Regions from separate parts of the Geodermatophilus sp. FMUSA9-8 genome, predicted to be linked through region 2. Evidence: riboswitches for the same ligand, from Rfam matches in the RefSeq annotation. Region 2 holds a riboswitch; each other region holds the start of a gene.
What was found. Region 2 has a riboswitch for cyclic di-AMP ahead of WA616_RS03425 (transglycosylase SLT domain-containing protein). Riboswitches for the same ligand answer to the same signal wherever they lie in the genome.
Positions count from the first base shown of each region.

Region 1 (6,661 bases), 210 kb from region 2:
CGGTCCAGCGCCGCCGACAGGTCCTTGGCCCCGTCGACCTCGGCGCCCTCGCGACCGCCCCACAGGACGTAGGTCTTGGCGCCGAGCTCGGCGGCCAGGTCCATGTTGCGCATGATCTTGCGCAGCGCGAACCGGCGGACGCCGCGGTCGTTGGCGGTGAGGCCGCCCTCCTTGAACACCGGGTGGGTGAACAGGTTGGTGGTGGCCATCGGCACGACGAGGCCGGTGTCGGCCAGCGCCTGCTTGAACCGCTCGATGATCTTCGTGCGCTCGGCGTCGCCGGTGCCGAAGGGGATCAGGTCGTCGTCGTGGAAGGTGACGCCGTAGGCGCCCATCTCGGCCAGCTTCTCGACGCTCTCCACCGGGTCGATCGCCGGGCGGGTGGCCTCGCCGAACGGGTCGCGGGCATTCCAGCCCACGGTCCACAGACCGAAGCTGAACTTGTCCTCGCGGGTGGGCTGGTTCGCCATGGGGTTCCTTCCGCTGGGCACGGGGTGCTCGTCCGGGTGACGTGGGCCACCGCTTTTGTGCTGCCGTAGAACATAAACGACGGACGCCGCTAGCCTCAACCCGTGTCCGACGGCCGTACCCCCAGCGGTGCCCGGCAGTCGACCCTGCGCGCGACCAACCTGGGGCTGGTCCTGCGCGCCGTCTGCGCGGACCCCGGCGAGCTGTCCCGGGCCGGCGTCGCCGCGGCACTCGGCGCCACCCGCGGGACGGCGGCCCGGCTGGTCGACGACCTCGTCGCCGGCGGCCTGCTCGACGAGGTGGAGCGCGGGCCCGCCGCCCGCCGCGGCCGCCCCGCCACCCCGCTGGCGCCCGGCTCGCGGCCGGCGGGCCTGGGCATGCAGGTCGACGCCGGCCTGGTCGCCGTCCGGGTGCTCGACCTGCGCGGCCGGGTGCTCGCGGAGCGGCTGCGCGAGGAGGACCTGCGCGACAGCGACCCGGCCGCCGCGCTGTCGCTGCTGGGCGGGCTGGCCGCCGACGTGCTGGGCGCGCTGCCCGCAGGCACCCGCGTCGTCGGGGCGGGGCTGGCGCTGCCCGGCCTGGTCGACGCCGGCCGCGGGCTGCTGCTGCGCGCGCCGAACCTGCGCTGGTCGCGGGTGTGCCCGGCCGAGCTGCTGGCCGGCGCCCTCCCCGCGGACCTGGTGCCGGCGCTGGGCAACGAGGCCGACCTGGCCGCGCGCAGCGTCGCCGAGGACGCGCCGGGGCGCCCCGGGCCGCACCGCGACTTCGTCTACCTGTCTGGCCAGATCGGCATCGGCGGCGCCGCGGTGCTGGGTGGGCGGGTGATGACCGGCAGCTCGGGCTGGGCCGGCGAGATCGGGCACGTCTGCGTCGACCCCGCCGGACCGGCGTGCCCGTGCGGGTCCACCGGCTGCCTGGAGCGCTACGCCGGCCGGCTGGCGCTGCTCGCCGCGGCCGGGGTGCCCGCCGACGCCGGCCCCGGCGAGCTGCGCACCCGCGCGGAGGCCGGCGACCCGGCCGCGCGGGCGGCGGTCGACGGCGCCGCGTGGGCGCTGGGCGTGGCCCTGGCCGGGGTGGTGAACGTCCTCGACATCCCGACCGTCGTGCTCGGCGGGCACCTCGCCGAGCTCACCGGCCTGCTGCGCCCGCGCCTGGAGGAGCACCTGGCCCGCCGGGTGCTGTCGGCCCGCTGGCGGCGGCCGGTGGTCGACGCCGGCGGTGCGGTGCCGGCCGCGGGGGCCACGGGCGCGGCGCTCCGGGCCCTCGACGCGGTGCTCGAGGACCCGGTGCGCTGGCTGCCGGCCTGAGCGGACCGGCTCCGGGTCTCAGCCCTGGTAGTTGACGTGCACGTGGTCGTAGTGGTTGGCGGTCACGCCGCCGCGGTCCTCCATGCGCGACCACGAGCCGCCCGGCGAGGACAGCATCCGCTGCTCCCAGATGAGGTAGTCGACGCCGAGCTCGGACCAGTGGTCGATGTGGTACTGCACGATCGCGTCGCCGAGGGCGGCGTCGGACAGGACCATGTAGTCCAGCGCCAGGCCCGACGGGTGCCCGCCCGGGTCGGCCGCGCTGGGCCGGGTGCCGCCGAGGGTGATCGAGGCGGCGCCGGGCACGTTGCTCACCACGGCGTCGGCCGCGGCCTGCACCACCGAGCGCACCGGGCCGGAGGTGTTGCTGATCCGGGCCACCCGGGAGGCCGTCGTCCCGGTGGCGGACGACGACGCCGACGACGAGGCGGACGACGAGGACCCGGACGACGACGCGGCGGCGGACTCCTGCTCTGCCTCCGCGGCGGCGGCCGCCTCGGCAGCCGCGGCCTCCGCGGCGGCGGCGGCCTCGGCGGCGACGCGGGCGGCCTCGGCCTCGGCGGCGAGCCGGGCGGCCTCGGCGGCCTGGGCGTCGCGGACGGCCTGGTCGGCGCCGGCCTGCGCCTGCTGGGCGGCGGTCTCGGCGGCCTCGCGGCTGCCGCGGCTCGCGGCGACCTGGCCGAGCTCCGCGATGTCCTGCGGCTGCACCGCCTGCGGCTCGGTGGCGGCGGGACCGGTCGCGGCCGACAGCCCCAGCGCCTGGGCGACGCTCAACGACTCCGACGTGCCGGCCTGCGCCTCGGCGGCCGGGTCGGGCGTGAGCAGCAGGTTGGCGGCCAGCGCGCCGGCCGCGGCGACGCCGAGCAGCAGCCCGGGGCGGCGGACGGCGGAGCGGCGGGCGGCCGGTCGGGCGGGGCGGGCGGCGCGGCGGGCGGTCCGGGCGGCGCCGCGGGGCGCGGCGGGGACGGCGATCTCCGCGGTGGGGGCGGCCGGCTCCGGCGTGCGGATCTCGGCGGTGGGGGCGTCCATGCGGGGCTGTGCTCCAGGGGTGCGGCCTCGCGGCCCGGTGGCGGGCACGGCGGGGCGGATGTGCGGGCGGCTCCGGCGGTCCGCGGGACGCGGTCGGCCGGCGACCGGCGTCCGGGCGGGGCCGGGCGGTCGCGGGACCGGCGTCGGGGACGGCCGGGGCGGTCAGATCCGGGGGCGCACCCCGGTGCGGCGGAGCCGGCGCGGGGGTGGTGCGGTCGTGCTGAGGGCGCGCGCCATCCGGCGGCTCTCCGTTCTCCCGATGGCCGCCTACCGGGTCAGCTGACGGGTTCGGGCGGGAAGCAGCCCTACCTGCGGGCGGACGGTGTCCGGCCCCGCGGGATTCACCCCAGTGGTGCGGTGGGTCCCCGGCTCGCCCCGGAGGGCGACTCGGCGGCGTCCGCCCGGACTCCCCGGACGGGGACGTGACGACCGGTCGGACGGCGCCACGGTAGACGTCGTTATCGCCCCGTGACAATCTCGCGCCGGTCCGGCGTGACGAGCGTCGCGCGCGCCGTCGGCGTGTCGCCGGTTCCCCGTGCGACTGCGCCGTGGGCCCGCGCCGTGCCGGGTCAGCCCAGCAGGCGGCGCAGGAGGTCGGCCTGGGTGCGCACCGACCAGACGGCCAGCCGGGCGGGCAGCGTGACGGCGGACCGGGCCACCCGGACGCCAAAGGCGAGCAGGTCGGCGTACTCGGCCGGGCGGGGCGCCGTCGCCCGGGGGGTCGTCGCGCGCGGGGACGCGGGGGCCGGCTCGGGCTCGTCGTCGCCGGGGTCCGCGTCGTCCTCCGGGGCGCCCGCGGCCCCGGCGTCCTCCCCGGTCGCGAGGAGGGCCTCGGCCGGGGCCTCGACCTGGGCCTCGGGCACCAGCAGGTCGAAGGCGGTGCGCCGGCGGGGGTCGCGCAGCGAGGCGAAGGACGGGATCTCCGGCGAGGCGGGCCCGCCGTCGTCCTCGGAGGGCAGCGGCAGCTGCGCCGGCGGCTCGGGCACGACCCGGCGGATGGCCGTCACCAGTCCCGGCCCGAGGCCCGGGACGGCGGCCAGTTCCCGGCGGGACAGGCCGGCGAGCGCGACGACGTCGGTGATGCCGGCGCGGGTCAGCGCGGTGACCGCGCGGGTGGGCAGGTCCAGCGTCGCGATCGTCCCCGCCGGCGCGCCCGGCGACCTGGTCGGCATGGCGGAGGACCCTAGTCGGCGCCGGTCAGCCGCCCGCACCGGCGTCCGGGCCGGGCGCACCCGCCGACGCCGGACCGGACGAGCCCGCCGACGGGGCGGACGACGAGCCCGGGGACCCCGGCGACCCCGACGCGGGGGCCTCCGGCTCCGACGGCGCGGGCTCCGACGGCGCGGGCTCCACCGGCTCGGGCTCCACCGGCTCGGACGACTCCGGGGCCGTCGGTGCCGAGTCCTCCGGCTCCGTCGGCGAGGGCTCCACCGGGTCCGAGGGCGCGGGAGCGGACTCCTCCGGCGCGGGCGCCGACTCCCCCGGCGCCGACCCGGCCGGCGCGGACTCACCCGCCCCCGACGGCGCGGCCCCGGTGTCCGCCGGCTGTGACGGGGCGGGCCCCGGCGGCGTGGTCGCGGACGGGGCGGCCGGCGCGGTCGCCGACCCGCTGCCCGGGGCGGCGGTGTCCGACGGCGCCGGCTCCCGCGCCGGTGCGGTGTCCTCGGCGGGCACCGGCCCGGCCGGGGACCCGGCGGCGGGCGGCGCGGCCGCGACGGACAGGGTCACGCGGTCGCCGGCCCGCAGCGGGACGCCGACGGGGTCGAGCGCCGCGACGGTGCCCGGCGCGACCGCCGTCGTCTGCTCGGTCTCCCGGGCGACGGTGAGGCCGAGGGCGGCGAGGTCGGCGGCGACGTCCTCGACCGGCCGGCCCACGTGGTCGCCGGCGGTCAGCACGACGGACGACGCCGCGGCGGCGCTCCCGCCCGACGGCGTCGAGGACTCGGCGGCCTGCGCCGGGGCCTGCCCGCCGCCCGAGCCGCCGGGCCACAGCACCACGGCGAGCAGGCCGGCGAGCACCAGCGCGAGGACCGGCGCCAGCAGCAGGACGCCGCGGCGCCGGGCGGGCGGCTCCCGCACGTCGTCGCCGACCGGCAGGAGGGCGGGCACCGGGCCGGTCGGCGGGCCCGCCCCGACGGCGGTCGGGCCGGAGGTCTCCTCGATGGTCTCCTGGACCGCGGTGAGGAAGGCGTCGGCGTCGGCCGGCCGCTCGGCAGGGTCCTTCACCAGCGCCGCGCCGATGAGGGAGCGCACGACCGGCGGCACGTCCTCGGGCAGCGGCTCGGGCTGCTCGCGCACCTGCTTGAGCGCCACGGCGACCGGGTTGGTGCCCTCGAAGGGCGCGTGGCCGGTGAGCGACTCGTAGCCGACCAGGCCGAGCGCGTAGACGTCGCTGGCCGGGCTCACCCGCCCGCCGGCGGCCTGCTCCGGCGACATGTAGCGCGCGGTGCCGATGACCTGCCCGGTGCCGGTGAGCGGCACGCTCTCGGCCGACCAGGCGATGCCGAAGTCGGTGAGCTTCACCCCGCCGTCGGGGCGCACGAGGATGTTGGCCGGCTTGACGTCGCGGTGCACGAGGCCCGCGCGGTGCGCCTCGGCGAGACCGGCCGCCGTCTGCTCGAGCACCGACAGGGCGGCGCCGGGCTCCAGCGGGCCGTCGGCCGACAGCAGCGCCGACAGCGGCGCCCCCTCGACCAGCTCCATCACCAGGTAGGCGAGGGACTCGCCGGTGTCGGCGTCGCGGGTCTCCCCGTAGTCGAGGACCGCGGCGATGTTCGGGTGGCTCAGCGCGGCGGCGTGCCGGGCCTCGCAGCGGAAGCGCTCGAGGAACACCGGGTCGTCGGCGTACTCGCTGCGCAGGACCTTGACCGCGACCGGCCGCTCCAGCAGCACGTCGCGGCCGCGCCACACCTGGCCCATGCCGCCGCTGGCGATCGGCTCCTGCAGCTGGTAGCGGTCCCCCAGCGTCTGCCGCCCGGTGCCCAGCGAGGTCACGTCCCGTGCTCCGTCCCGTCCGCGTGCGCGGGCCGGCTGCCCGCCTCCGTCGACTCCCCCCGGGAGCGGCCCGGCGACGGCTGAGCCGCCGCGAGCGCTCCAGCAGGGGTGCCCGGACGGCACCGTCCCCAACCACCGACCCCGGTCACAGGCCTCGACCACCCGGGTGGCCCGAACGGGAGGGGGCTCGCCTCAGGGCCTCCCGTCGGCCACGATCCGCACAGTTCCGCGGCAACGGCGCCGCGGCCGTCCCGGAGGTCGCCCATGGACTCGGCACTCGGCACCGTCGCCCTGCCCGCCGCGCTGGCGGTGATCATGTTCGGCCTCGGGCTGTCGCTGACCGTCGACGACTTCGCCCGGGTCACCCGCCGCCCGAAGGCGGCCGTCGTCGCCCTGGGGCTGCAGGTGGTCGTGCTGCCCGCGCTGTGCTTCGGGCTGGTGGCGCTCGCCGGGCTGGAGCCGGTGCTCGCCGTCGGCATGGTGCTGCTCGCCGCCTCCCCCGGCGGCACGACGGCCAACCTGTTCAGCCACCTGTTCCGCGGCGACGTCGCGCTCAACGTCTCGCTGACGGCGGTCAACTCGCTGCTCGCCGTCGTCACGCTGCCGCTGCTGACCAACCTCGCGGTCACCGTCTTCGACCCGGCCGGCGCGGACTCGATCGGCCTGCAGTTCGGCAAGACGCTGCAGGTGTTCGCCGTCGTCCTGGTGCCGGTGGCGCTGGGCATGCTCGTGCGGCGCGCCGCCCCGGCCTTCGCCGACCGCATGGACCGCCTGGTGCGCGTCCTGTCGGCCGTGGTGCTCGCCCTCGTCATCGTCGGCACCGTGCTGGCCGAGCGGGAGGACGTCGCGGACTACCTGCGCCA
Region 1 covers NZ_JBAGKE010000001.1:493,459-500,119, forward strand. The annotation lists gene xylA (xylose isomerase) at 1-470, opposite strand, end outside; gene WA616_RS02410 (ROK family transcriptional regulator) at 573-1,775, shown strand; gene WA616_RS02415 (hypothetical protein) at 1,794-2,804, opposite strand; cyclic di-AMP (ydaO/yuaA leader) riboswitch at 3,056-3,197, opposite strand; gene WA616_RS02420 (DNA-directed RNA polymerase subunit alpha C-terminal domain-containing protein) at 3,374-3,976, opposite strand; gene WA616_RS02425 (serine/threonine-protein kinase) at 4,002-5,798, opposite strand; gene WA616_RS02430 (bile acid:sodium symporter family protein) at 6,063-6,661, shown strand, end outside.
Region 1: another riboswitch for cyclic di-AMP. It lies ahead of WA616_RS02415 (hypothetical protein); the one in region 2 lies ahead of WA616_RS03425 (transglycosylase SLT domain-containing protein).

Region 2 (6,661 bases):
GGCGTCTCCTCCGGCTCGGTCACGTCGTCCTCCCCCGGCTCCGCCCACCGCCGCCGGCGGGTCCCGGCCCAGTCTCGCGGCAGCGGCGGGGCCGCGCTCAGCCGACCAGGGCCCGCAGCGACTCCGCGTCGCGCACCGCGTGGCCGTGGCCGTCGTTGTTGAAGTAGGCGTACACGTCGCGGCCCTGCCCCGCCCACTCGCCGATCCGGTCGGCCCACCAGCGCAGGTCGGCGTCCGGGTAGGAGCCGGCATACAGGTGCGCCGGGTCGGGGCCGTGCAGCCGGACGTAGACGAACGGCGCGGTCGCACGCAGCATGCACGGCAGGCCGGCGCCGCTCATGACGCAGTAGGCGGCGCCGTGCCGCTCGAGCAGCGCGAACACGGCCTCGTCGTGCCAGCTCGGGTGCCGGAACTCCACGGCGACCCGCATCCACGGCGGCACCAGCGACAGGAAGTACGCGAGCCGGGCGTCGTCCCGCGCCGCCGCCGGATGCAGCTGGACCAGCAGCACCGCCCGCCGGGGGCCGAGCTCGTGCCAGGCCGCGGCCATCCGCTCGACCCACGCCTCCGGGCCGTACAGCCGCTTCGCGTGGGTGAGCCCGCGCGGGGCCTTGACCGACATCTGGAAGCCCTCGGGCAGCCGGCGCCGCCACGAGGCGAAGGCGGCGGTGCACGGCCAGCGGTAGAAGCTGCGTTGAGCTCCACGGTGCCGAACCGGCGCACGTAGTGCGCCAGCCGGTCCCGCTGCGGCGTCCCCGGCGGGTACAGGACGCCGTCCCAGTGGTCGTAGCTCCACCCCGACGTGCCGACGTGGACGGCCACCGGCGGGCTCAGGCCCCGCGGCGGAGGCCCGCCAGCCGCGCGGCGCCGGCCAGCACCCGCCCGTAGGAGCCGGGCGCGAGCCGCACGAGGACGTCGGGCACGACGGCGCTGGCGCCGATGAGCAGCCGCGGGCGGCGGCGCTCCACGGCCTCGACGATGCGCCGCGCCGCGCGGTCGGCCGGGTAGCGCAGCAGCCGGGAGAACTCGGCGGTGCCCCGCGCGGCCTCCGCGGGATCGACGCCGCTGCCCAGCCGCGCGGTCTCGGCGATCCGGGTGGCGATGCCGCCGGGGTGCACGCTGGTGACGCCCACGCCGTCGTCCGCGAGTTCGTGCCGCAGCGCCTCGGCGAAGCCGCGGACGGCGAACTTGCTCGTCGCGTAGGCCACCTGCCCGGCCGGCGCCATCAGCCCGAACAGGCTGGACACGCACACGACGTGCGCGCCGGGATGGGCCCGCAGCGTGGGCAGCAGGGCGTGGGTGAGCCGGACGGCGGCGCGCAGGTTGACGTCGAGGACCCAGTCGAACTCCTCGAGGGTCACCTGGTCGAAGCGGCCGGCCAGCGCGACGCCGGCGTTGTTCACGAGCAGCGTCGTCGCCGGGTGGTCGCGGACCAGCGCGTCGGCGGCCGCGCGCACCTGCCCGTCGTCGGCCAGGTCGGCGACGACGGTGTCCACGGCCCGCCCCGGGGAGGCCGCCCGCACCGACGCGGCGACGCGCTCCAGCCGGTCGCCGTCGCGGTCGAGCAGGACGAGGTCGGTGCCGCGGGCGGCCAGCTGCGGCGCCAGGGCCGCGCCGATGCCGCTGGCGGCACCGGTGACGACGGCGGTGCCGGTGAAGTCGTAGGGGCGCACGCCGCGGACGCTAGCCGCCGGGGGTCAGGGCAGCCGCCAGACGGTGGTGCGGCGCAGGCCCGGCCCCTCGGTCTCGGGGACGTCGAGGGCGAGCACCGGCTCCAGCCGCTCGTGCGGCAGGTAGGGGCGGCCGGGGTCGCCGACCAGCACCTCGCAGCCGCGGGCGCGGGCCCGGTCGAGGAAGGGCAGCACCCGCTCGGTCATCTCGCGGTCGTAGCAGACGTCGCCGGCCAGGACGACGTCGACGGCAGGCGGCTCGCGGTCGAGCACGTCGCCGGTGACGCTGATGCCGGCCACCCCGTTGAGGCCGGCGTTGACGCCGACCGCCGTCCGCGAGAACGGGTCGACGTCGCTGGCGAGCACGTGCCGGGCGCCGGCGAGCACCGCGGCGATCGCGACCAGGCCGCTGCCCGACCCGAGGTCGAGCACGCGGCGGCCACCCACCGGCACCGCGCCGTCGAGCACCGCGCGGGCCAGCGCCTGCCCGCCCGGCCAGGCGGCCGCCCAGAACGGCGGCGCCTCACCGGCGCCGCCCGCGGCGACCTCCATGGCCTCCCAGAGGGCGACGACGTCGTCGGCGACGTGCAGCCGCACCTCCGGGACCAGCGACGGACGGCGGACCTGGGTGTGCGCGCGGACGAAGCCCGCGGGCACGACCCGGGGACCGGCCTCCGTCACGCGGCGATCAGTACCAGCCGGTGGACTGGGAGTGCGCCCACGCGGCGCACGGGGAGCCGTAGCGCTCCTCGATGTAGATGAGGCCCGCGTCGATCTGCCGGTAGCCGTCGGAGGTCTTGGCGATGCCGGTGCTGGCCCAGGTGGAGTCGAGGAACTGCGGGATCCCGTAGGCGGTGCTGCTCGGGTTCTGCGCGTTGGGGTTCCAGCCGCTCTCCTTGCCCCACAGGCTCTCGAGGCAGGAGAACTGCTCGCCGCTGCCGACCTTGCTCATCGCGTACTCCTTGAAGGAGCCGCGGGCGGCCGGGGCGGCGGAGGCGGCCGGCGCCGGGGCGGCGGCGGAGGTCGACTGCTGCTGGGCGGCGGCCGCGGCGGCCTGCTCCGCGGCGGCGGCCTCGGCGGCGGCGCGGGCGGCGGCCTCCTCGGCGGCGCGGCGGGCGGCCTCCTGCTCGGCGGCGATCCGCGCGGCCTCCTCGGCGGCGCGGCGGTCGAGCTCGGCCTGGTCGGCGGCGGCCTGGGCCTGCGCGGCGGTGGTCTCGTCGGCCGAGCGCTGGCTGCGGGAGGCGGCGAGGTCCTCCAGCGGCGCGAGGTCGGTCTCCTCGACGGCCGGCGCGGACGCGGCCGGCTGCTGCGGGATGCCGAGCTGCTCGGCCACGCTCACCGAGGCGCTGACGGTGTCGGTGCCGGCGGAGGCGGCGGGGCTGCTGGTGGACAGCACGCCGACGACGAGCGCGCCGGCGGCCGCGGCGCCGAGCAGCAGCGCGGGGCGGCGGGGGCCGAGCAGCGGGGAGCCGCGGCGGACCCTCGCGGGCCGGACGGCCTCGAGGACGGCGGTGTCGGTTCTCTCGACGGCGGGGCTCTCGACGGCGGTGCTCTCGACGGCGGTGCTCTCGACGACGCTGGCCTCGACGGTCGCGGGCGCGTCGGCGGCGGAGGTGCGGGTACGGGAACGCATGAGGGGGTGGGTGCTCCGAGGGAGAGTGCGCGGTCGCCCGGGGTTCGGGCGGTGCCACGCGGTCTGGCGGATGTCGCGGTCCACGGGTCCCGGCGGGGGGCCGGGAGCGGGCAGGTGGGAGCCGGCGTCAGGCGGACGCGGGGGCGCGCAGCGCGCGCACGGCTGCACCTGCGGGCCGGGGAGGCCCGGAGGCGGGCATGCGGAGACTCTCCGTTCCTTCCGTGGCCGCCTACCGGGTTAGCTGACGGGTTCGGGCGGGAAGAAGCCCTACGCACCAGGCGAGCGGTCGCTCGCCGGGGTGCGATTCACCCCAGGACTGCGGTGGGTCCCCGGCTCGCGACCGCGGGTGCGGACGCGACTCGGCGGCGTCCGGTCAGGCTCCCCGGGTGGGGACGAGACGACCGACCGGACGCGGTCACGGTAGGCGTCGTTACCGGTCCGTGACAACACGGGACCGGAGATGTGCGTGGGACGGCCGGGACCGGCGGGGTGCCCCGGGACCCCGCCGGGCGGCCGTCCGCGCCGGTCAGGAGGCCGCCGCGACCTCGGGCCGGCTGCCGCCCTGCAGCACCGTGAGCTGCGACGCATCGCCGTCCGCGGGGGCGGCCGCGCCGTCCCCGGAGCCGCCTCCTGCGCCGCTGCCGATGCCGGCCTCCCGGCGGTCGGCGAGGACGGCGACGTCGTCGGGCAGCGCCCCCGCGACCACGGCGAGCGCCTCGTCGAGCTGGCCGGTCAGCCGGCGCAGCCACCCGCGCGCCTGCTCGCAGCGCTCGAGCAGCGGGCCGAGCTCGGACTCCAGCGCGCGGCGACGCTCGGCCGCCTCGGCGTCGGCACGCGCCCGCCCCTCGGCGGCCTCCCGGTCGAGCCGGTCGCGCTCCTCGGCGGCCGCGCGGCGCAGGCCCTCGGCCTCCCGGCGGGCCGCCTCCAGGACCGCCGCGGCCTCCGACCGGGTCTGGTCGCGCAGCGCCGTCACCGCCTCGCGCATCTCCGCGACGCCGGACAGGCGCGCCGCCGCCTCGGTCCGGGCGTCGTCGAGGACCTGCCGGGCCTCCTCCTCGGCGGCGGAGAGCAGCGCCGCGGCCTCCTGCTCCGCGCGCTCGCGGAGGGCCTGCGCCTCCTCCGGGCCGGGCGCGGCGTCCCGCTCGCGGACGAGCGAGGTGAGCCGGGCGCGCGCCGCCTGCAGGTCGGCCGAGACGGCGGCGTAGCGGGTGAGCAGGTGGTCGTTCTCGCGGCGCAGGACGAGCACCTCGGTCTCGGCCCAGTCCACGTAGGCGTCGACCTGGCCGCGGTCGTAGCCGCGGACGGCGCCGGTGAACACCGGGGCCGTGCCGAGGAGGCCGTCGAGGCCGCTCCCCGGCCGGGGCCCGGCCCCGCCCTCCGCCCGCTGCTGGGCGGTGCCCTCGTCCTGCTGCGCCATCCCGGTTCCCCCTCGGTGCCCGTCCGACCCGGCCCGCCCCGGCGCGCCGGAGACGGTGATCACAGGCTCCCACCGCCGCTGCCGCGCGGGAGGGCGCCGCGGGCCCCTCCGGAGTGGGCACATCCGGCCGTGCCGGACCGATCACCCGGAGCGACGGGGAGGTCACGGCGCGGTCACGCGGGCCCGGGAATGCCTGGGGGCTCCTGGTGTTGCACGCGGTACCGTAGTTGCGCTCTCAACTAGATGGAGGACGAGATGCAGTTCGGGATCTTCACGGTCAGCGACATCACGACCGACCCCACGACCGGCCGCACGCCCAGCGAGGCACAGCGGATCCAGGACGTCGTCACCATCGCGAAGAAGGCCGAGGAGGTCGGGCTCGACGTCTTCGCCCTGGGCGAGCACCACAACCCGCCGTTCTTCTCGTCCTCCCCCACCACCACGCTGGCCTACATCGCCGCGCAGACCAGCCGGTTGCAGCTGTCGACGTCGACGACCCTGATCACCACCAACGACCCGGTGAAGATCGCCGAGGACTACGCGATGCTGCAGCACCTCGCCGGCGGCCGCGTCGACCTGATGATGGGCCGCGGCAACACCGGCCCGGTCTACCCGTGGTTCGGCCAGGACATCCGCAACGGCATCCCGCTCGCCGTCGAGAACTACGCGCTGCTGCGCCGGCTGTGGGACGAGGACGTCGTCGACTGGACCGGCCGGTTCCGCACCCCCCTGCAGGGCTTCACGTCCACGCCGCGGCCGCTGGACGGCGTCGCGCCGTTCGTCTGGCACGGCTCGATCCGCAGCCCGCAGATCGCCGAGCAGGCCGCCTACTACGGCGACGGCTTCTTCTCCAACCACATCTTCTGGCCGAAGGAGCACACGCAGCGGATGGTCGAGTTCTACCGCTCGCGCTTCGAGCACCACGGCCACGGCCGCGCCGACCAGGCGATCGTCGGCCTCGGCGGCCAGGTGTTCATGCGGAAGAACTCGCAGGACGCCGTCGCCGAGTTCCGGCCCTACTTCGACGAGGCTCCGGTCTACGGCCACGGCCCGTCGCTGGAGGACTTCTCCCGCGAGACGCCGCTGACCGTCGGCTCCCCGCAGCAGGTGATCGAGCGGACCCTCGGCTTCCGCGACTACGTCGGCGACTACCAGCGCCAGCTGTTCCTCGTCGACCACGCGGGCCTGCCGCTGAAGACCGTGCTCGAGCAGCTCGACCTGCTCGGCGAGGAGGTCGTGCCGGTGCTGCGCCGCGAGTTCGCCGCCCTCAAGCCCGCGCACGTGCCCGACGCCCCCACCCACGCCTCGCGCGTCGCCGCGCGCGGCGGCGCGGTCGACCCGACCGTGCACGCCGCCGGCGACGACGTCACCGGGCGCACCGCCGAGGAGGTCCCCGCATGACCACCCGCACCGGCACCACCAGGACCCTGGCCGTGGTGAGCGCCGGGCTGTCGACGCCGTCGTCGACCCGGCTGCTCGCCGACCGGCTGACCGCCGCGACCGTCGCCGCCCTGCGCCAGCGGGGCGAGGACGCCACGGTGGAGGTCGTCGAGCTGCGCGAGCACGCCCGCGACCTCGCCGACGCCTTCGTCACCGGCTTCCCGAACGCGGCGCTGCGCGCGGCCATCGAGACCGTCACCGGGGCCGACGGCGTCGTCGCCGTCACCCCGGTGTTCACCGCCTCCTACAGCGGCCTGTTCAAGTCCTTCGCCGACGTGCTCGACAAGGACGCGCTCACCGGCAAGCCGGTGCTCCTGGCGGCCACCGCGGGCACCGCGCGGCACTCGCTGGTGCTCGAGCACGCCATGCGGCCGCTGTTCGCCTACCTGCGGGCGGTGACCGTGCCGACGGCGGTGTTCGCGGCGAGCGAGGACTGGGCCGGCGGCGACGGCACCAGCGCCGAGCTCAGCGGCCGGGTCACCCGCGCGGCCGGCGAGCTGG
Region 2 covers NZ_JBAGKE010000001.1:698,885-705,545, forward strand. The annotation lists gene WA616_RS03405 (hypothetical protein) at 1-23, opposite strand, end outside; gene WA616_RS03410 (DUF72 domain-containing protein) at 98-796, opposite strand; gene WA616_RS03415 (SDR family NAD(P)-dependent oxidoreductase) at 831-1,673, opposite strand; gene WA616_RS03420 (class I SAM-dependent methyltransferase) at 1,698-2,351, opposite strand; gene WA616_RS03425 (transglycosylase SLT domain-containing protein) at 2,359-3,303, opposite strand; cyclic di-AMP (ydaO/yuaA leader) riboswitch at 3,515-3,678, opposite strand; gene WA616_RS03430 (DivIVA domain-containing protein) at 3,830-4,720, opposite strand; gene WA616_RS03435 (LLM class flavin-dependent oxidoreductase) at 4,976-6,121, shown strand; gene WA616_RS03440 (FMN reductase) at 6,118-6,661, shown strand, end outside.

Region 3 (6,661 bases), on a different contig from region 2:
GTCACCACGTAGCTGGCGTCCGAGAGGTCACCGCGCAGCGGGATGGTCACAACCGCGCCGGCCACCGTTGCCCCGGTGTCCACGCGCTCCCCGCCCGGTGCCAGCACCCGTGCGTACCCGGCGCCGAGCTCCACCGCTTCGGTGAATTCCAGTCTGACCTCGGAGGGCGCGGCGGACAGCCGGGCCCCATCGGCGGGTGTCGTGGTGGCGAGGGTGGCGTGTGCCGATGCCGGCCGAGCCGTGACCACGTCGACGAGCACGCCACCGGTGACCGCACCGACCAGCAGCATGACCACGGCGAACATGCGCCTCATACCCACGCCTCCCTCAGGGACGCGGCGGAGCGCCAACGTCGGCGTCCCCGCCAGGCCACGGTCGCCACGAGCCCCACCCCGACGAACATCAGGACGTGCAGGACCGCGCGCTCGACGTGCACCCATCCCGCGTCCAGGTCCGACAGGGTGAGCGCCGCCAGGAGCGCGCTGAAGCTGGCGAGGAACGGGAGCGCCCCCGCCGCCAGCCGCGGTGCGGCGGCCACCGCGAGGAAGGCCACCGCCACGGCGAGGTTCCACGCTCCGGTCTCGTGCGCCATGTGTACCGGCGCGCTCATGGCGCCGGCGCCCCGCTGCAGCGCCGGCCAGGCCAGCCCGGCCTGAGCCACCCCGATGGCCAGCAGGGCCAGCCGCAGGGCGGTGCCGAGCACTCGGCGTCTGACGGCGGCCGCCGTGGCCGGCGACGACGGTAGGGCCGCCAAGATGGCCACCGTCAGATCGGGCACTTGTTGTGCCGGGGTGATCCGCACCCGGCGGGTGACCTGCGCGACCAGGCTGCTCCAGGCGGCGCAGGCCGCGCAGGTCGCGAGGTGGCGATCGAGCGCGGCGACGGGCATCCCCGGTGACTCACCGTCGAGCCGCGCCGAGATCGCCTCACGGAAGCCGGCGCACCGCCCGCCTGGGTCATCGCCGCTCATCGCGCTCGACCTCTCTACGTACCGGATCCGTCAGCGATTCGTCATCGCCGCTGGCTCGAGGCGCGTCGTCGCCAGAACCACAGCACTCCGGCGAGCACCACAGCCACCACGACCACTCCGGCGACGATCCACCCGGTGGCCGAGGAGTCCTCGGTCGTCACAGCCGCCGCCTCCTGCGGGGCAGACGAGGTGGTGTCTGCCCCGGCCGACGGGCTGGTGGCCGTCGGCGTGGCGGCCGGAGTGCTGGGCGCCGTCGTCGTCGGGGCAGGGGGTGCGGGAGCGACGGTGATCGCCGGCGCCGGCTGTTCGGGGTTGGGGTTGGCGTCGGTGGGCAGCTCAATCCAGGCGTCCTCGCGGCCGTCGGAATAGCGCAGCAGGGTCTTGAACGGCAGTTCGGTGCTGTCGCGCGGGAGCATGTCGATCGTGATGCCGTACTCCAGGTCGACCCCCGATCCGATGTTCGGGCCGCTCACCTCGTAGCCGTCGGGGGTGGCCGTCAGGGCCCAGCCGCCCGGACCGGAGGCCAGGGACACCGTGGCCGGGTCGATGCCGGAGGGCAGCTGCGTCTTCACCCCGACGATGCCGGCGGTGGTCGACTCGGCCTCCGCGAGGAACGAGACGGTCACCGGCCCGGTGCCGGCCTGTGCGCCCTCGGCGGTGGCTTCGACGTGGGCGCCGGCCGGGGCCTGGCCCACGAGGAGGAGGCCGAGGCTGCACACCGCCACGGTCGCGGCGCGTCGTATGAGACGAGTGGAGTAGTCAGTCACGGTTCATTGGTCGTCGCCGGCGGCCGTGGAGTTCCCGTCCTCGTCAAGATCGCGATCTACGACCGGTCTGTGGGTCAGCAGCCGAGGCTGATGCCGCGCGCGGCCAGCCACGGAGCGGGGTTGACCCGGTTCTGGTACAGCCCGCCGGTGTGCGTCTCGATGTGCAGGTGCGGGCCGGTGGACTGGCCCCGGTTGCCCACCTCGGCGATCTGCTGGCCGGCGGCCACCGTCTGGCCCGCGGTGACGAAGTACTGGTTGATGTGGCCGTACACGGTGATGGTGCCGTCGGGGTGCTGGATGTAGACGGCCAGCCCGAAGCCGTTGGCCGGGCCGGCCTGGAGGACCACGCCGCCCTCTGGAGCGAAGATGGGCGTGCCGATGGGGGCGGCGATGTCGATGCCGTTGTGGTTGGTGCCCCAGCGGCTGCCGTAGCAGGAGGTGACCCGGCCGTTCACCAGCGCGCCCGCCCCGGCGCTGGCCTGGGCGAGCTGGGTGCGCTGCTGCTGTTCCCAAGCGGCGATCGGATCGGGGGCGCCTCGGGCGGCGAGCAGCCGGGTCTCGGCGTCCTTGAGCTGCTGCTCCAGGCCGGCCTTCTCCGCGGCGGCCGCGTCGTAGGCCTGCTGCGATGCCGCGAGCTGGGCCTGGGCGGCCGCGTCGGCCTCGGCCGCGGTGCGCGCGGCCGCGTCGCGCTCGGCGACCGCGGCCCGCGCCGCCCGGTCGGCTTCCTCCTGGCGCTGCCGAACGGCCTCGGATGCCTCCAGTCGGGCGGCACGGTCTTCGCCGAGCAGGTCCATGGTGGCTGCGCGCTGCAGCACCTCCTCCGGACCGGCCGCATCCAGCAGCAGGGCAGCATCGCCCAGGGGGGCGGATCCCATGAACGCCTCCCGCCCGAGGGCGGCGACGTCGTTCTCTGCCTGCGCGGCGGCCGCCTGTGCGGCCTCCAGCTCGGCGGTGGCCGTAGCCGCGGCCACCTGGGCCGCGGCGAGGTCGGCCTGCGCGGCACGGGACGCGTCCGCGGTGGCCTCGGCCTCGACCGTCGCTCGCTGCAACTCCTCCTCGGCCATCGCCAGGCGCTGGTTGATCCGCTCGATCTCGACGGGGAGACCGTCGCCGGCGGACTGGCCCTGCCCCGCGACGACCGGCGCCGCGACCGCTGACGGCAGCCCGCCACCGGTGAGGAGCGCCGCGACCGCCACGGCGGAGACCAGGAGGTGCCGCAGGCGACGGGCCGGGCCGCGGTGGAGCCGGGCGTGCGCCGAGTGAGGAACAAGAAGGGTGCGGCAGGCGCGGTTGTGCAGGGTCGCCAAGACGGCGGCTCTCCGTTCTTCCTGACCGCCTACCGGGTTAGCTGACGGGTTCGGGCTGGAAGACGCCCTACCTGGAGCGCACGCAGGCGCGCCGCCAGGATTCACCCCAGGGGATCGGTGGGTCCCCGGTCCATCCGGCCAGTGGCACGGACGGTTCGGCGAGGTCCGTTCGAGGCCCTCGGGTTGAGGAGCACGGCTCAGCCGGACCGGACGGAACGGTAATACGAAGCAGCTTAGTTGTCACGGTTGGGTAACGACTCGCTCCGCACGCGCGCGTTCGCGCGCATGGAGCACCTCGTTGCACTTGACGGGCCACCGAGGGTGGGTGCCGCCGCCCTCGACGGCCGGCTGGTGCGTCATCTCCAGTCGACCGCCGGCATCACCTGATTGCAGATAGGCCGAGGTGAAGGCTGCGACGGCGGGGCCAGGGATGGGTGGCCGCGCCGCGCCGCCGCCAGGCGTCGACGCCACCAAGGTGCCGGACGCCGACACGTCATGGCGACGCGGTGGACGTGCCCCGTTCCGAGACGTCGCCGCAGGAAGGCAGCCCGTTTGAGACCAGGTTCACACCCCCGCTGATGCCGAGGCTCACGGGGGCGATCAGGTGGAGAGGCTAAGCCTCACCGTTGCTGCCACCGGAAGCTGCCTCCTCGGGCGGGCGGTCGCTGCCGAACTCACACAAACTCATCCCGACGCAATCCCGCCTGTCGACGTGTCGCCGAGCAAGATCGCGCCCTAGGCTCCGCGTGCCCGCGCGGAGCCAGGCCGCTTTCCTTCACCGAGGCGTCGCCGATGTCGGCCGCGAGGCTGCGGGACCTGCTCGGTTGCCTCGACGGTGCGTGGCGATCACGAACCCGCATAGGACCGCCATCGCGGCGGCCGACACCAAGGACGCCACGTCGAGCAGGTCGAGCCAACTGCCACCCCGCTGGAGCGGCCGGAGCGGGGAGATCAAGCGCGTGAAGACGAGGCCCAGCACCGTGAGTCGGCAAAGGAGGGAGGCGGCCACGTAGACGGACGATGTGTCCCGGATTAGCAGCAGCAGACCGAGCAAGAGCAGACCGGCCACGCAGAGCACAGAGACGACGCCCCGGTAGATCGCCTCGTTCCACTGCGCGGGGATCACTGGAACGTAGGCGGCGGCGGCGACGATCCCAGCCGCCGCAGCTGGCCACCGCAGCCGTGAGCGCAACGCCGGGCTGTCGGCGAGCGAGCCCAGCCAGTGGGGCAGCGACGGAGGTCGGATCATCGTCGTCAGTTCCTCGGGTTTCGTTCAGCGTGGACGGGACCACTGTGGCGCGGCTGGCCGGTTCACCGACCAACTCCGACCAACGTAACTACTACTGCCGTGAGGTCAGGACCGACTCTCGCCGGGGCGGCAGCCGCGCAGCCGACCGGCACCGTCAGGACGGGCCCCGGCTCCGTCCCTCGGGGGCCACTGCCCGTCCCGGGCACCGCCATCTACGGTCCTGCCCACCCGGGGGACGGCGTGGACGTCGCCGGACGGATCCACCGGACAGCTTGTCGCCCTGACCGCGACTCCGGTGCCGCGCTTCTCCCCGCCGAAGCCGCCGACCCGACCTGCCGGGCTTACGCCGTCCGAGCGTGCGACTGCTGGCGGCGCTCAAGGTTGTCTCGACATTCGACGACAACAGAAGGGACAGGCGTGGACGGAGGCCGCCCCGTCCGGCCGGTCTCCTGCGCGAGTGTTCCGCGTGTTGTCTTTGTTACGGAGGGTAACGCTGGGACGCTGCGCCAGCTCTTCCACGCGACACCCCTCTTCCCCAGGGAGCAACATGCTGTCGAGCCGCCCGGACGCCTCGCGGTTCACCGAATCGGGAGGCGTCCGCCGCCCGTGGGTCGCACCCGGTGTGCTGCGGACCGCGCTCGTCGGCGCGCTGAGCGGTGCGCTGTTGCTCGGCAGCACGGCTGCGGCCGTGGCCGTTCCAGCACCGCCGCCGAACCCCAGCGACACCGAGATCGGCGCCGCGCAGTCCGCGCAGGACGCCGCCGCCGCCGAGGTGGGCCGGATCGCCGCGCTGGTGGCTGCCGCCCAGGTCGAGCTGGAGCGCGTCACGGTGCAGGCGGAGGCGGCCAGCGCGGCCTACCTCGCCGCCGAGGAGGCCCTCCAGCAGGCTCAGGCGACCGCCGAGCAGACCGCCGCCCAGTTGCAGGCCGCGTCGGACGCCATCGACGCGGCCGTGGCCCGCCTGGGCACGTTCGCCCGCGACAGCTACATGAACGGCAGCACCTTGACCACCACCGCGGCGCTGCTGGACTCCGCCGGTCCCGGCGAGCTGATCCAGCGGGCCGCGCTGCTGGACTACGTCGGGGACACCCAGGTCGACGTCCTCGACCAGCTCGAGATCGCCCGGGTGCAGCAGGCCAACGCCGACTCCGCGGCCCGGGCCGCCCGGGACGCCATGGCCGCCGCGGCGGCCGAGGCCGAGGCGGCCAAGGCCGCCTCCGATGCCCAGGTGGCCGCCCAGCAGGCCGCCTACACCCAGGTCACCGCCGAGAAGGCCGGCTACGAGCAGCAGCTGCAGGCCGCCCAGATCCGGCTGCTCGAGCTCCAAGGGGAGCGCGACGCCTACCAGCAGTGGCAGCAGCAGAAGGCGGCCGAGGAGGCCGCCGCCGCCGCGGAGGCCGCCCGGGCCGCGCAGGAGGCGGCCGCCGCGGCGGCCGCGGCCCGCGCCGCGGCCGCCGGCACCGGCTCCAGCGGCAGCGACGGCACTTCACGGGACGGCGGTGTCGCTACAGGATCGTCGAACTACGTCAAGCCCACGTCCGGTCGGGTCAGCAGCTGCTTCGGTCCGCGGTGGGGGACGATGACCTACGGGTTGGACATCGCCGCCCCCATCGGCACCCCGATCTACGCGGCCACCTCCGGCGTGGTCAAGCGCGCCGGCACCGCGACCGGATTCGGGCTGGCCGTCTACATCCTCGGCGACGACGGCGCGGTGACCGTCTACGGACACATCAACCGCTACTTCGTCAACGCTGGGGAACGCGTGGTGGCCGGTCAGCAGATCGCCGAGGTCGGCAACCGCGGTCAGTCGACCGGCCCGCACCTGCACTTCGAGGTGCACCCGAACGGCGCCATGTACAGCGGCGCAGTCGACCCGGTGCCGTGGCTGCGCGCCCGCGGGGTCAGCATCAGCGGCTGCTGACCCCGACGTGATGAACCACCCGCCGTGCTGCCACGGAGCACCGCTGACGGCGCATCGCGCACCGTCGTCCCCCTGATTTCGGGGGTTCCCCCGCCCCTCGATGCGGCTGGTAGCCGAGCGGGGACTCGGCAAGGCTCCGGGTTGCCACTGCTTGCGCCGCGACAGGGAGGACCCAGGTGATCACGCTGACCGAGGAGCCCGCCGCTCCCAGCCAGAGGATCCGACCGAGCCGCAGCCTCCGGCGCTGGCTGTCTGCCGCGGCCCTCGGCCTGGCCACCGCCGGCGCCCTGCACGTCGCCGCGGCGGTCGACCATCTGCCGGCCGGCGAGCTCGCGGTCGGCTTCTTCCTGCTGACCGCCGCCGCCCAGCTCGGCCTCGCGGCGTGGCTGGTGGTGCGCAGCTGGGCCGGCTCGCCGCCGGACCACCGTCTGGTCGCCCTCGGCCTGC
Region 3 covers NZ_JBAGKE010000009.1:13,923-20,583, reverse strand. The annotation lists gene WA616_RS17830 (copper resistance CopC/CopD family protein) at 1-305, opposite strand, end outside; gene WA616_RS17825 (zf-HC2 domain-containing protein) at 311-970, opposite strand; gene WA616_RS17820 (DUF1775 domain-containing protein) at 1,012-1,695, opposite strand; gene WA616_RS17815 (M23 family metallopeptidase) at 1,812-3,044, opposite strand; cyclic di-AMP (ydaO/yuaA leader) riboswitch at 3,056-3,215, opposite strand; gene WA616_RS17810 (hypothetical protein) at 3,820-4,293, opposite strand; gene WA616_RS17805 (M23 family metallopeptidase) at 4,982-6,214, shown strand; gene WA616_RS17800 (hypothetical protein) at 6,391-6,661, shown strand, end outside.
Region 3: another riboswitch for cyclic di-AMP. It lies ahead of WA616_RS17815 (M23 family metallopeptidase); the one in region 2 lies ahead of WA616_RS03425 (transglycosylase SLT domain-containing protein).